2 regions of the Arthrobacter sp. TE12231 genome follow, and region 2 is predicted to be linked to the other one. Evidence: riboswitches for the same ligand, from Rfam matches in the RefSeq annotation. Region 2 holds a riboswitch; the other holds the start of a gene.

What was found. A riboswitch is a leader RNA that binds a small molecule or an ion and turns the genes downstream of it on or off. The one in region 2 is predicted to bind S-adenosylmethionine.
Region 1: it holds a riboswitch for S-adenosylmethionine, as region 2 does, so the genes downstream of both, metX (homoserine O-acetyltransferase MetX) here and ACVWYS_RS05300 (aminotransferase class V-fold PLP-dependent enzyme) in region 2, are expected to answer to the same signal.

The regions. Positions count from the first base shown of each region.
Region 1 covers NZ_JBSSFS010000001.1:2,848,974-2,854,363, forward strand. Annotated here, with positions in the region: gene ACVWYS_RS12900 (isochorismatase family protein) at 1-505, opposite strand, end outside; gene ACVWYS_RS12905 (MFS transporter) at 680-2,062, opposite strand; gene metX (homoserine O-acetyltransferase MetX) at 2,232-3,407, opposite strand; SAM riboswitch class IV at 3,419-3,534, opposite strand; gene ACVWYS_RS12915 (bifunctional o-acetylhomoserine/o-acetylserine sulfhydrylase) at 3,650-4,966, opposite strand; SAM riboswitch class IV at 5,027-5,142, opposite strand; gene ACVWYS_RS12920 (VOC family protein) at 5,297-5,390, shown strand, end outside.
Region 2 covers NZ_JBSSFS010000001.1:1,164,314-1,169,703, reverse strand. Annotated here, with positions in the region: gene aroA (3-phosphoshikimate 1-carboxyvinyltransferase) at 1-759, shown strand, start outside; gene rsgA (ribosome small subunit-dependent GTPase A) at 743-1,858, shown strand; gene hisN (histidinol-phosphatase) at 1,935-2,747, shown strand; SAM riboswitch class IV at 2,920-3,033, shown strand; gene ACVWYS_RS05300 (aminotransferase class V-fold PLP-dependent enzyme) at 3,068-4,495, shown strand; gene ACVWYS_RS05295 (class I SAM-dependent methyltransferase) at 4,642-5,390, shown strand, end outside.

The DNA.
Region 1 (5,390 bases), 1.7 Mb from region 2:
CCGGGGCCTTGTGGTTCTGCCAGTACAGATTGGTGTGGGCCACCACGAGTTCCGGCGGCGGCGCGCCATATTCGCTCAGGTCCTCGGTGGTGTGGGCGTCCGCGACCAGCGTGACGTCGTAGCCTCGGGTGATCCCGCCGTGGAGGGTCGAGCGAATGCACTCGTCCGTCTGCGCGCCGGCCAGGAAGAAGCGGCCGATCCCGCGGTCTGCCAGCACCGACTCCAGGTCCGTAGCCTCGAAGGCGTCGCTGTACTCCTTGGGCACAAGCGGCTCCGCATCACACCGCACGAGCTCCGGCACGTACTGCCAGGCGTCGCTGCCCCGCGGGAGCTCCTCGCCGCCATGCTGCACCCAGATGACGTCCACCCCGGCGTCGCGTGCCCTCTGCACGAGGACGGCAATGGTCGCGACGACGTCGTCGCGGCGGTAGGCCCCCGCGACGACGCCGAGCTGCATGTCCACTACGACCAGTGCCGTGTTGGGTCGGTTGACGAGCGTGGTCACAATGCCTCCCGGATCCTGGGCTTGTCTGCCTGCCCACTCTAATCCCCGCGGCCCAAGCAACGCTGAGATCATGAGCAGCGTTAACGCCGAGGGCCCGGGTCCGCGCCGTGCGCGAATCCGGGCCGACGGCCACTCAACAGGTTTCCCCGGGCCGTGTTTCCCCGGGCCGGCGGCCTACCGCTTGCCGGCGGCGAGGAGGTCTGCGGTGCCCTGGGCGTCGGCGGCGTCGACGTCGTGGAGCGAGACGCCGCGGGTCTCCTTGAGGAAGAACACGGCGACGGCGGTGATCGCGCAGGCGATCAGGAGGTAGATGGCCACCGGGACGGAGGACTTGTACTGGCCCAGCAGCGCGACGGCGATGATCGGCGCGAGCGAACCGGCCACGATCGAGGTCACCTGGTAACCGAGGGACACGCCGGAGTACCGCATCCGGGTCGGGAACATCTCGGCCATGATGGCCGGCTGCCCGGCGTACATCAGGGCGTGGAAGAGCAGGCCGATGATGACCGCGGCGAGGATGATCAGATCGTTTCCGGTGTCCATCATCGGGAAGGCGAAGAAGCCCCAGGTCGCACCCAGAACGGCGCCGGCCATGTAGACGGGCTTGCGGCCCACCCTGTCCGAGAGCCGGCCGACCATGGGCACCACGGAGAAGTGGATGAAGTGGGCCACGAGCAGGAGCAGCAGGATCCGGGCGGTGTCGGCGTGGACCACCGTCTTGAGGTAGGTGATTGAGAAGGTGACCACGAGGTAGTACAGGATGTTCTCCGCGAAGCGCAGGCCCATCGCGGTGAACACGCCGCGGGGGTAGCGGCGGAAGACCTCGGCAACGCCGTAGCCCTTGTGCCCTGCCTCAACTTCCTTGCGTGCTTCCAGGAAGATCGGGGCGTCGCTGACCTTGGTGCGGATGTAGTAACCGATGAGGACGATCACGGCGGAGAGCCAGAAGGCGACCCGCCAGCCCCAGCTAAGGAAGTCCGCCGAGGACAGCACGGAGGACAGGATGAACAGCACCGCGGTGGCGAAGAGGTTGCCCAGCGGAACAGCGGACTGCGGCCAGCTGGCCCAGAAGCCGCGGGACTTGCTGGGGCTGTGTTCCGCGACGAGCAGGACGGCGCCGCCCCATTCCCCGCCGACGGCGAAGCCCTGGGCGAAGCGAAGGAAGACCAGCAGCGCCGGGGCCCAGTAGCCGATCTGCGCGAAGGTGGGCAGGCAGCCCATCAGGAACGTGGACACGCCCACCAGGATGATGCTGAGCTGGAGCAGCTGCTTGCGGCCGAACTTGTCGCCGAAGTGGCCGAAGACGATCCCGCCGATCGGGCGGGCAACGAAGCCGACGGCGTACGTGAGGAACGCCGCGAGGATTCCGTCCAGTTCGGTCTGCGAATTCGGGAAGAAGGCCTTGCCAAAGACCAGCGTGGCCGCGGATGCGTAGAGGAAGAATTCGTACCATTCCACCACGGTGCCGGCCATGGAGGCCGCCACCACCTTCTTCAAGCCGGACGTCTTGACGTCGGGCTCGCCTGCGCGCGTCGCGGCAGCGTTTTCCGTGCTCATGAGAACTCCTTCGGTGTCGCCTTCGACACCCCGTGGACCATTGGGCTGAGATGTTGTGTGAATTAGCACACACAGCGTTATTCCCAACGAGTATGGTTCCCGGAGCCCTGAGCCACAACGACCATTAGTGCAGGGAGCATCTGCAAAAATGCACAGCCGTGAGGGGCGGCTAGGCGAAGAAATTGCTCCGCAACTGGCCGCTGAGCTGCCCGATTTCGGTGAGGAAGCCGTCGTGGCCGATCGGCGCCTCGATGATGTGCAGCTCGGGGCCCCCCGGCAGGGCCTCGGCCAGTGCACGGGACTGGGCGGGGAAGTACAGGCGGTCCGAGTCCACGGCCGCCACCAGGAACTCGGCCGTGGCCGGGGCCAGGGAGTCCCGGAGGCTTCCGCGTCCGCGGCAGACGTCGTGGCTCATGAGCGCCTCGGTGATGGCGATGTAGCTGTTGGCATCAAAACGCCGGACCAGTTTGTTGCCCTGGTGGTCCAGGTAGCTTTCGACCTGATAGCGTCCGCGCCCGGCCAGCGATCCGGCTTGCAGGGGCGCCTCGGACTCCTGGGCGTTCCGGCCGAACCGGCCGTCGAGCTCGGCCGCGGAGCGGTAGGTGATGTGCGCGATCCGGCGGGCGAGGGCGAGCCCCGCTTCGGGTTCCGGGCCGCCGTAGTAGTCCCCGCCGTTGAAGTTCGGGTCCTGGCGGATGGCCAGGGTCTGGGCCTGAGCGAAGGCAATCTGTTCTGCGGTGCTGCTGGCGCCGACGGAAATCACGGCGCAGCGCCGGACCCGCGAGGGGTGGGTCACGGCCCACTCAAGGGCGCGCGCGCCGCCGAGCGAACCGCCCAGCACGGCGTACCAGCTGTCGATGCCCAGGGCATCGGCCAGCCGCGCCTCGGCGGAGGTCGTGTCCCGCAGAGTCACGAGCGGGAACCTCGATCCCCAGGGGCGGCCGTCGGGGGCCGGCGTGGAGGGTCCCGTGGAGCCGTAGCAGCCGCCCAGGATGTTGATCGATACGACGAAGTACTTGTCCGTATCCACGGGGGCCCCGGGTCCGGCCAATTGTTCCCACCAGCCGGGTTCCTCGCTGGCACCGCGGGTCACATGGGTGTCGCCGGTCAGGGCATGTTCAATGAGGACGGCGTTGGAGGCATCGGCGTTCAGCGTCCCCCACGTCTCAAAGCCGAGGACCACATCCGGCAGCTGGACCCCGGATTCGAGCTGCAGGTCACCGATCCTGAGGTACTGGACGGTCCCGTCCGGCACCCGGGCAGCTTGGGCGGCGGGTCTTGCGGAAACGGAGTTCCGGATTGGTTTGGTTTCGGGTTCACCACTGCGGGTGACGGCAATCGTCATATGAGGACCTAACTTCGCGCTTGCCTGCCGTCAGCTGACCGGCAGGCCAGGTCTTCACCCGGGGCACCCCGCCGCAAATGGAGGGTTGCCGGCCAGCAAGCCGGGGCTGTCGCTGGCACTCATGACCTTGTATGAGTGTACGAAACAGCGTGCGGAAATGACGAAGATTGTGACTTCCGTGTGACAGCCGGAGGCCGGCACTCCCCGTCCGCGGGAGGCCGGCCGCCGGTTGTCCGGTGGAGCTAGGCGCTCTTGGCCGCACGGAATCCGGCGTCGAGGTCCGCGAGGATGTCGTCAATGTGTTCCAGTCCGACCGAGAGCCGCACCAGGCCGGGGTTCACGCCGGCCACGGCCTGCTGCTCGGGCGAGAGCTGACTGTGGGTGGTCGACGCCGGGTGGATCACGAGAGAGCGGACGTCGCCGATGTTCGCGACGTGCGAGTGCAGCTCGAGGGCATCAACGAAGCGTTTGCCGGCCTCCGCTCCCCCGGCGATGTTGAACGCGACGACGGCGCCGGTCCCCTTGGGCCCGTACTTGCGCCCGCGCTCGTACCAGGGGCTGGATGGCAGCCCGGCGTAGGCGACGGATTCGACGTCGTCCCGCGCCTCCAACCATTCGGCCACCTTGGTGGCGTTGGCCACGTGGCGTTCAACGCGCAGGCTAAGGGTCTCGATGCCCTGGGCGATGAGGAAGGCGTTGAACGGGGACACGGCGGAGCCGAGGTCGCGCAGGAGCTGGACCCGGGCTTTGAGGATGTAGGAGAGGTTGGCCCCGAGCGCGCCGCCGGCGCCGAGGTCGCGGGCGTAGACCAGTCCGTTGTAGGTGGGGTCCGGGGTGTTGAAGCCGGGGAACCGTTCGGGGTCCTTGCCGAAGTCGAACTTGCCCGAATCCACGATCACGCCGGCGATCGCGGCGCCGTGGCCGCCGAGGTACTTGGTGGCGGAATGGACCACGATGTCCGCGCCCCACTCGATCGGCCGGATGAGGTAGGGGGTGGACAGGGTGTTGTCGACAATCAGGGGCACGCCGGCCTCGTGGGCCACCTTGGAAACGCCCTCGATGTCCAGCACGTCCTGGCGGGGGTTGGAGACCACTTCGCCGAAGAACAGCTTCGTGTTGGGCCGGACGGCCTCGCGCCACTGGTCCAGGTTGTCGGGGTCCGCAACGAAGGTCACGGAGATACCGAACTTCTTCAACGTGTGCGCGAGCAGGTTGTAGGTGCCGCCGTAGAGACTGGGGCTGGCGACCACGTGGTCCCCGGCCTCGGCGATGTTGAGGATCGCGAACGTCTCGGCGGCCTGGCCGGAACTGAGCAGCAGGGCGGCGAGGCCGCCTTCCAGGCTGGCCACGCGCTGTTCCACCGCGTCCTGCGTGGGGTTGCCGATCCGGGTGTAAATGGGGGCAAGTTCAGCGAGGGCGAAGCGGTTCGCGGCGCTTTCGGCGCTCGGGAACACGAACGACGTCGTCTGGTAGATCGGGAGGGACCGGGCGCCGGTGGCGGAGTCCGGCTCCTGGCCGGCGTGGATCTGGCGGGTTTCGAAGGACCAGGCAGTGGACATTATTGCTCCTGTCGGGACTGGGCACAGCACCGCCCGGGCCATCGGCCCAGGCCGGCACAGGCGCCGCGCTTGCCCTCCGGCGGGCGCCGGACGGCCAGGTCTTCACCCGGGGCACCCCACCGCGATACGAGGGTTGCCGGCCAGCAAGCCGGGGCTTTGCGCTGGCACTCATGACCTTGGTTCAGTGTAGGAATGGCGGCAGGCCGCTGGATAGCTTTATGACGAACATGAAGACGACGGGCACGCCGGCCTCCAGACACCCCGAGACATCCCATCATGGTAAGGCAAGCCTAAGCTGAGAGGTCCATCACAAAGTGCCAAGATGAGGGCATGCGCATGGATCACGTTTCTTACGCCTGTGAACACGATGGCTTGGCAGCCACCACTGAACGTATTGCGTCTGCCCTCGGCGTCGAAGCCGTGA
Region 2 (5,390 bases):
CACCAAAGCAGGGAAGATGCAGGCAGGCCCGTGCCGAGCCTGGACCACATCAACATGACGGTGGCCGTGCTGCGCGGAGTGGGCGTCACGGTCGATGACTCGGTACCGAACCACTGGGTGGTCTCCCCCGGCCCGATCCGCGCGTTCGACCAGCGGATCGAGCAGGACCTCTCCAACGCCGGCCCGTTCCTCGCGGCGGCCCTCGCCACCGGCGGCACCGTGCGGATCCCCAACTGGCCCGCCGGGACCACGCAGGTCGGTGACCTCTGGCGCGGCATCCTGGCCGCCCTGGGGGCGACCGTGACGCTCGACGCCGGCACCCTGACCGTCACCGGCGGACGCGAAATCAAAGGCGGCGACTTCGACGAAACCAGCGAACTCGCCCCCACCGTCGCCGCGCTCTGCGCCCTCGCCACCGGCCCCTCCCGGCTGAGCGGCATCGCGCACCTCCGCGGTCACGAAACAGACCGGCTCGCCGCCCTCGTCGCCGAGATCAGCCGCCTCGGGGGCGACGCCGAGGAAACGACGGATGGACTCATCATCCGGCCCGCCAAGCTGCACGGCGGCGTCGTGCACAGCTACGCAGACCATCGCATGGCCACGGCCGGCGCCATCCTCGGCCTGGCCGTGCCGGGCGTCGAGGTCGAGGACATCGCCACCACGGCCAAGACGATGCCCGACTTCCCACGGCTCTGGGAAGCCATGCTGGCGCAGGGACCCACCGCGGACGAGGACGGCGCCGGTGGCACGCAGCACTGATTCCTGGGACGAGTCCGATGTCCGGATCCGTCCGAACAAGAAGGGCTCCCGGCCCCGCACCAAGGACCGGCCCAGCTACGACGACGCCGTCACGGGCCGCATCATCACCGTTGACCGCGGCCGCTACACCGCCGTCGTCGGCGAAGGCACCCCCGGGGAACGCAAGATCATCGCCGCACGGGCCCGGGAACTGCGCCGCAATCCCGTGGTGGCCGGCGACTTCGTCTCCCTCGTCGGGGACGTTACCGGTGAACCTGACACCCTCGCCCGGCTGGTGAAGATCCTGGACCGCAAGACGCTGCTGCGCCGCAGTGCCGATGACACGGACCCGATCGAACGGGCCGTTGTGGCCAACGCCGACCAGCTCGTGGTGGTGGTGGCGGCGGCCAATCCCGAGCCCCGGACCGGTTTCATCGACCGCGCGCTCGTGGCCGCGTACGACGCCGGCATTGAGCCGCTGCTGCTCGTCACCAAGGCCGACGTCAAGGATCCCGCCGAGCTGTTGTCCAATTACACGCACCTCGACTTCCCCGTCATCATCTCCAAGACGGCGGACTCCGCCGCATCAGGCATCGACGCCCGCTCCGACGACGGCCTTTCGGCCCGGCTCGACAAGGACGCCGTCTCCCAGCTCCGCGGCTACCTCGACGGCAAGGTCACCGTCATGCTGGGCCATTCCGGCGTCGGCAAATCCACCATGGTCAACGCACTGACCGGGGCCGAACGTGCCACCGGAGGCGTCAACGCGGTGACCGGCCGCGGCCGCCATACGTCTTCCTCCGCGCTGGCGCTAAAAGTCAACGATGCCCCGGCCGGCAGCTGGATCATCGACACCCCCGGCATCCGGTCCTTCGGGCTGGCCCACGTGGATCCGGACCGGATCCTGAGGTCCTTCCCGGACCTGGAACCGGGCACGGACGATTGCGAACGCGGCTGCAAGCACGACTCCACCGCCGTCAACTGCGGCGTCGATGCATGGGTTGCGGCCGGGCATGCGGGTCCCTCCGGGCCGGCAAGGCTGGCCTCCCTGCGCCGGCTGCTGGGCACAGACCCGCGGATGGAAGCGCAGGACACCAAGGAACTCGGCACTGTGTCCTAATCCGGCCCCTCACCGGCCCGCGGCGCAGCACCGCGGCCTCCCGGCGGCCCGCCCGCTTAGACGGTAGTTTGGAACCATGAGCCAAACCGATTCGAGCTACAACGATGACCTGCGCCTTGCCCATGTCCTGGCAGATTCCGTCGATTCCCAGACCATGAGCCGCTTCAAGGCGCTCGACCTTCGGATCGAGACGAAGCCCGACCTCACCCCGGTCACCGACGCCGACAAATCCGCCGAAGAGGCCATCCGCGGCCAGCTCTCCCGCTCCCGGCCGCGCGACGCGGTCCTGGGCGAGGAATTCGGCAGCTCGGGCCACGGCTCCCGGCGCTGGATCATTGACCCGATCGACGGCACCAAGAATTTCGTCCGCGGCGTCCCGGTCTGGGCCACCCTGATCGCCCTCGTTGACGAGGGCGAACCGGTGGTCGGCGTCGTCAGTGCGCCGGCCCTGGGCAAGCGCTGGTGGGCGGCCAAGGGCGCGGGCGCCTACACCGGCCGCTCCCTGGCCTCCGCCACCCGGCTGAAGGTGTCCAACGTTTCCAAGCTCGAGGACGCGTCGCTGTCCTACTCCAGCCTCGGCGGCTGGAAGGAACGCGGAAACCTGGACGAGTTCCTGGGCCTCACCGAGGAAGTGTGGCGCACCCGCGCCTATGGTGATTTCTGGTCCTACTGCCTCGTGGCCGAGGGTGCGGTGGATATCGCCTGCGAACCCGAACTGAACCTCTACGACATGGCCGCCCTCGTGCCGATCGTCACCGAAGCCGGCGGCCGCTTCACCTCGCTCGAGGGCGAGGACGGCCCCTTCGGTGGCAACGCCCTGGCCACCAACTCGATCCTCCACTCGGAAGTGCTCAAGCGGCTCAACCCCGGACTCGACGACTTCCTCTAGGATCGTCCGACCTTTCTCAACAATCGAACAAACGACGGCGGCGGCCCCCATTCCGGGGCCGCCGCCGTCGTTTCTTCGGCCGACGTGCGCATTGCGGCGCGCACGTAACAAAACGCTTCACATTCGGAGGCCGCCTTTTCCCCGGCTGCACCGATGTCCTACGCTCGATGCAGGTCACGAGTGCCAGCGCTAAACCCCGGTTTGCTGGCCGGCAACCCTCCAGTCGCGGTGGGGTGCCCCGGGTGACGACCTGGCCGGTCCGGAACGGACCCGGCAAGCGCGGATTCCCACGATGTGGGGTCCTGTTCGAGTGAGGTCCCATGACAACTGCCATTTTCCCCGCCGCCCCCGAAGTCGACGCACGGTTTGCCGCCGCCGCACGCCCGCTCGCCGCCGTCACGGGCGCCGAGATCCAGTCCCCGCTGATCAAGGGCGGCCACGCCCGCTACGCCAACCTCGATTACGGCGCCTCCGCCCCGGCCCTGTCCGTTGTCTCGGCCTACCTGAACGAAATCCTGCCGTACTACGCCAGCGTCCACCGCGGTGCCGGCTACGCCTCCCAGATCAGCACCTCGGTCTACGAGAACGCCCGGGACATCGTGCGGGACTTCGTGGGCGGCCGGCCGGACGATTCCGTCATCTTCACCCGCAACACCACCGATTCCCTGAACCTGCTGGCCGGGTGCCTGCCGTTGCAGGACGGCCGGCCCGCCGGCGAGGTCATCTACCTCGACATCGAACACCACGCGAACCTCCTGCCCTGGCAGAACGTCCCGCACCGCAGCGTCGTGGCCGCGCCCACCCTCGCGGCCACCATCGACCGCTTGCGGGACGAGCTCGCACGCGGCGGTGTGAGCCTGTTGGCCGTTACGGGCGCCTCCAATGTCACCGGCGAGATCCTGCCGATCCGCGCCCTCGCCGCGCTGGCGCACGAGTACGGCGCCAGGATCGTCGTCGACGCAGCGCAGCTGGCGCCGCACCGGCGGATCGATATCGCCGCCGACGACGTCGACTACCTCGCCTTCTCGGGTCACAAGCTCTACGCCCCGTTCGGAACGGGCGTGCTGGTGGGGCGCACGGACTGGCTCGACGCCGGCACCCCGCACCTGGCTGGCGGCGGCGCCGTCCGCGACGCCCGGCTCGACTCCGTCAGCTGGACCACCGGACCGGCCCGGCACGAGGGCGGCTCGCCGAACGTCCTGGGCGCGGCCGCGCTGGCCCGCGCCACCCAAGTGATCGCAGAGCTGGACCCGGCACAGTGGTACGCCCACGAGGACGCCATCCGGTCCTTCCTGGTCGAAGGCCTCCGGCGCATCGAGGGCGTGACCGTACACCAGATCTTCGCCGACTCGTCTGCCGACTCGTCGCTTGCCGACGGTCAGCCGGGCGCAGGCACCATCGGCGTCGTGAACTTCTCCGTGGAGGGCTACGACGCCGGGCTGGTGGCCGCCTACCTGTCGGCCGAACACGGGATCGGCCTGCGCGACGGCCGCTTCTGCGCCCACCCGCTGCTCAAGCGGCTCGGCCTGCCCGCCGGCTCCCTGCGGGCCAGCTTTGGCCTGGGATCCCGGCTGGAGGACGCCGAGCGCCTGCTGGCCGGCCTGCGGCAACTGCGGCAAACAGGGCTCGGCTGGGATTACGTGGTGGATGCCGGCCGCTGGGTGCCGGCCAATGACACCCGCAGCTACCCGCACTGGGCGCCGAACACGCCGGGCACTGCCGGCGCCGCGCCGTGCACCCTGGACTAGGCACTGCTTGGACCGGGCACTGCTGACCGGGCACTACTGACTAGGCGCTGGGGATCAGGCACTGCGCCGGTGCGGTAAATTCGAAAGGTACCTGAACCGGCAGGACCTTCCCCGAAGGAGATAGCACGTTGCACAGCGTGCCCAAAATGCACGGCAGGCCCAAATTGCACGCCGGGCCCAAGCTGCACAGTCAACGGCGCCAGGAACTCGGACAGAGCTTCCAGGACGGCGGAGAGCACTACGACCGCGTCCGCCCGGGCTATCCGCAGGAATCGGCCGACTGGCTGATCCCGGCGGGGGCCAAGGACGCCGCGGACATTGGCGCCGGCACCGGCAAGTTCACCGCCCTCCTGGCCGCACGGGGACTGCACACGGTGGCGGTGGACCCCTCCGCCGACATGCTCGAGCAGCTGCGCCGGGCCCTGCCGGAGGTTACGGCCGTCGAGGGTACCGCGGAGCACACGGGCCTCGAGCCGGGAGCCTTTGATCTCGTCACTGTCGCCCAAGCCTGGCACTGGTGCGATCCCCGCCTGGCCAGCACCGAGATCGCCCGGATCCTCCGGCCACACGGAGTCCTGGGCCTGGTCTGGAACCAGCTGGACACCGCTGTGCCGTGGGTACACCGGCTCTCCCGCATCATGCACGCCGGGGATGTCCACAAACCGCACTTCCGGCCGCCCGTGGGCCCCGAGTTCACCGCGTTGGAGAGCCACCTGACCCGCTGGGAAGACGCTGTCACCGCGGAGGACATCAAGGAGCTGGCGAAGTCCCGCAGCTACTATCTCGCAGCGTCGGAGGCCACCCGGGCCAAGGTCATGGCAAACCTCGACTGGTACCTGAACGATCACCTGGGCCATGCCCCCGGCGAGATCCTCCGGCTGCCCTACCTGACGCA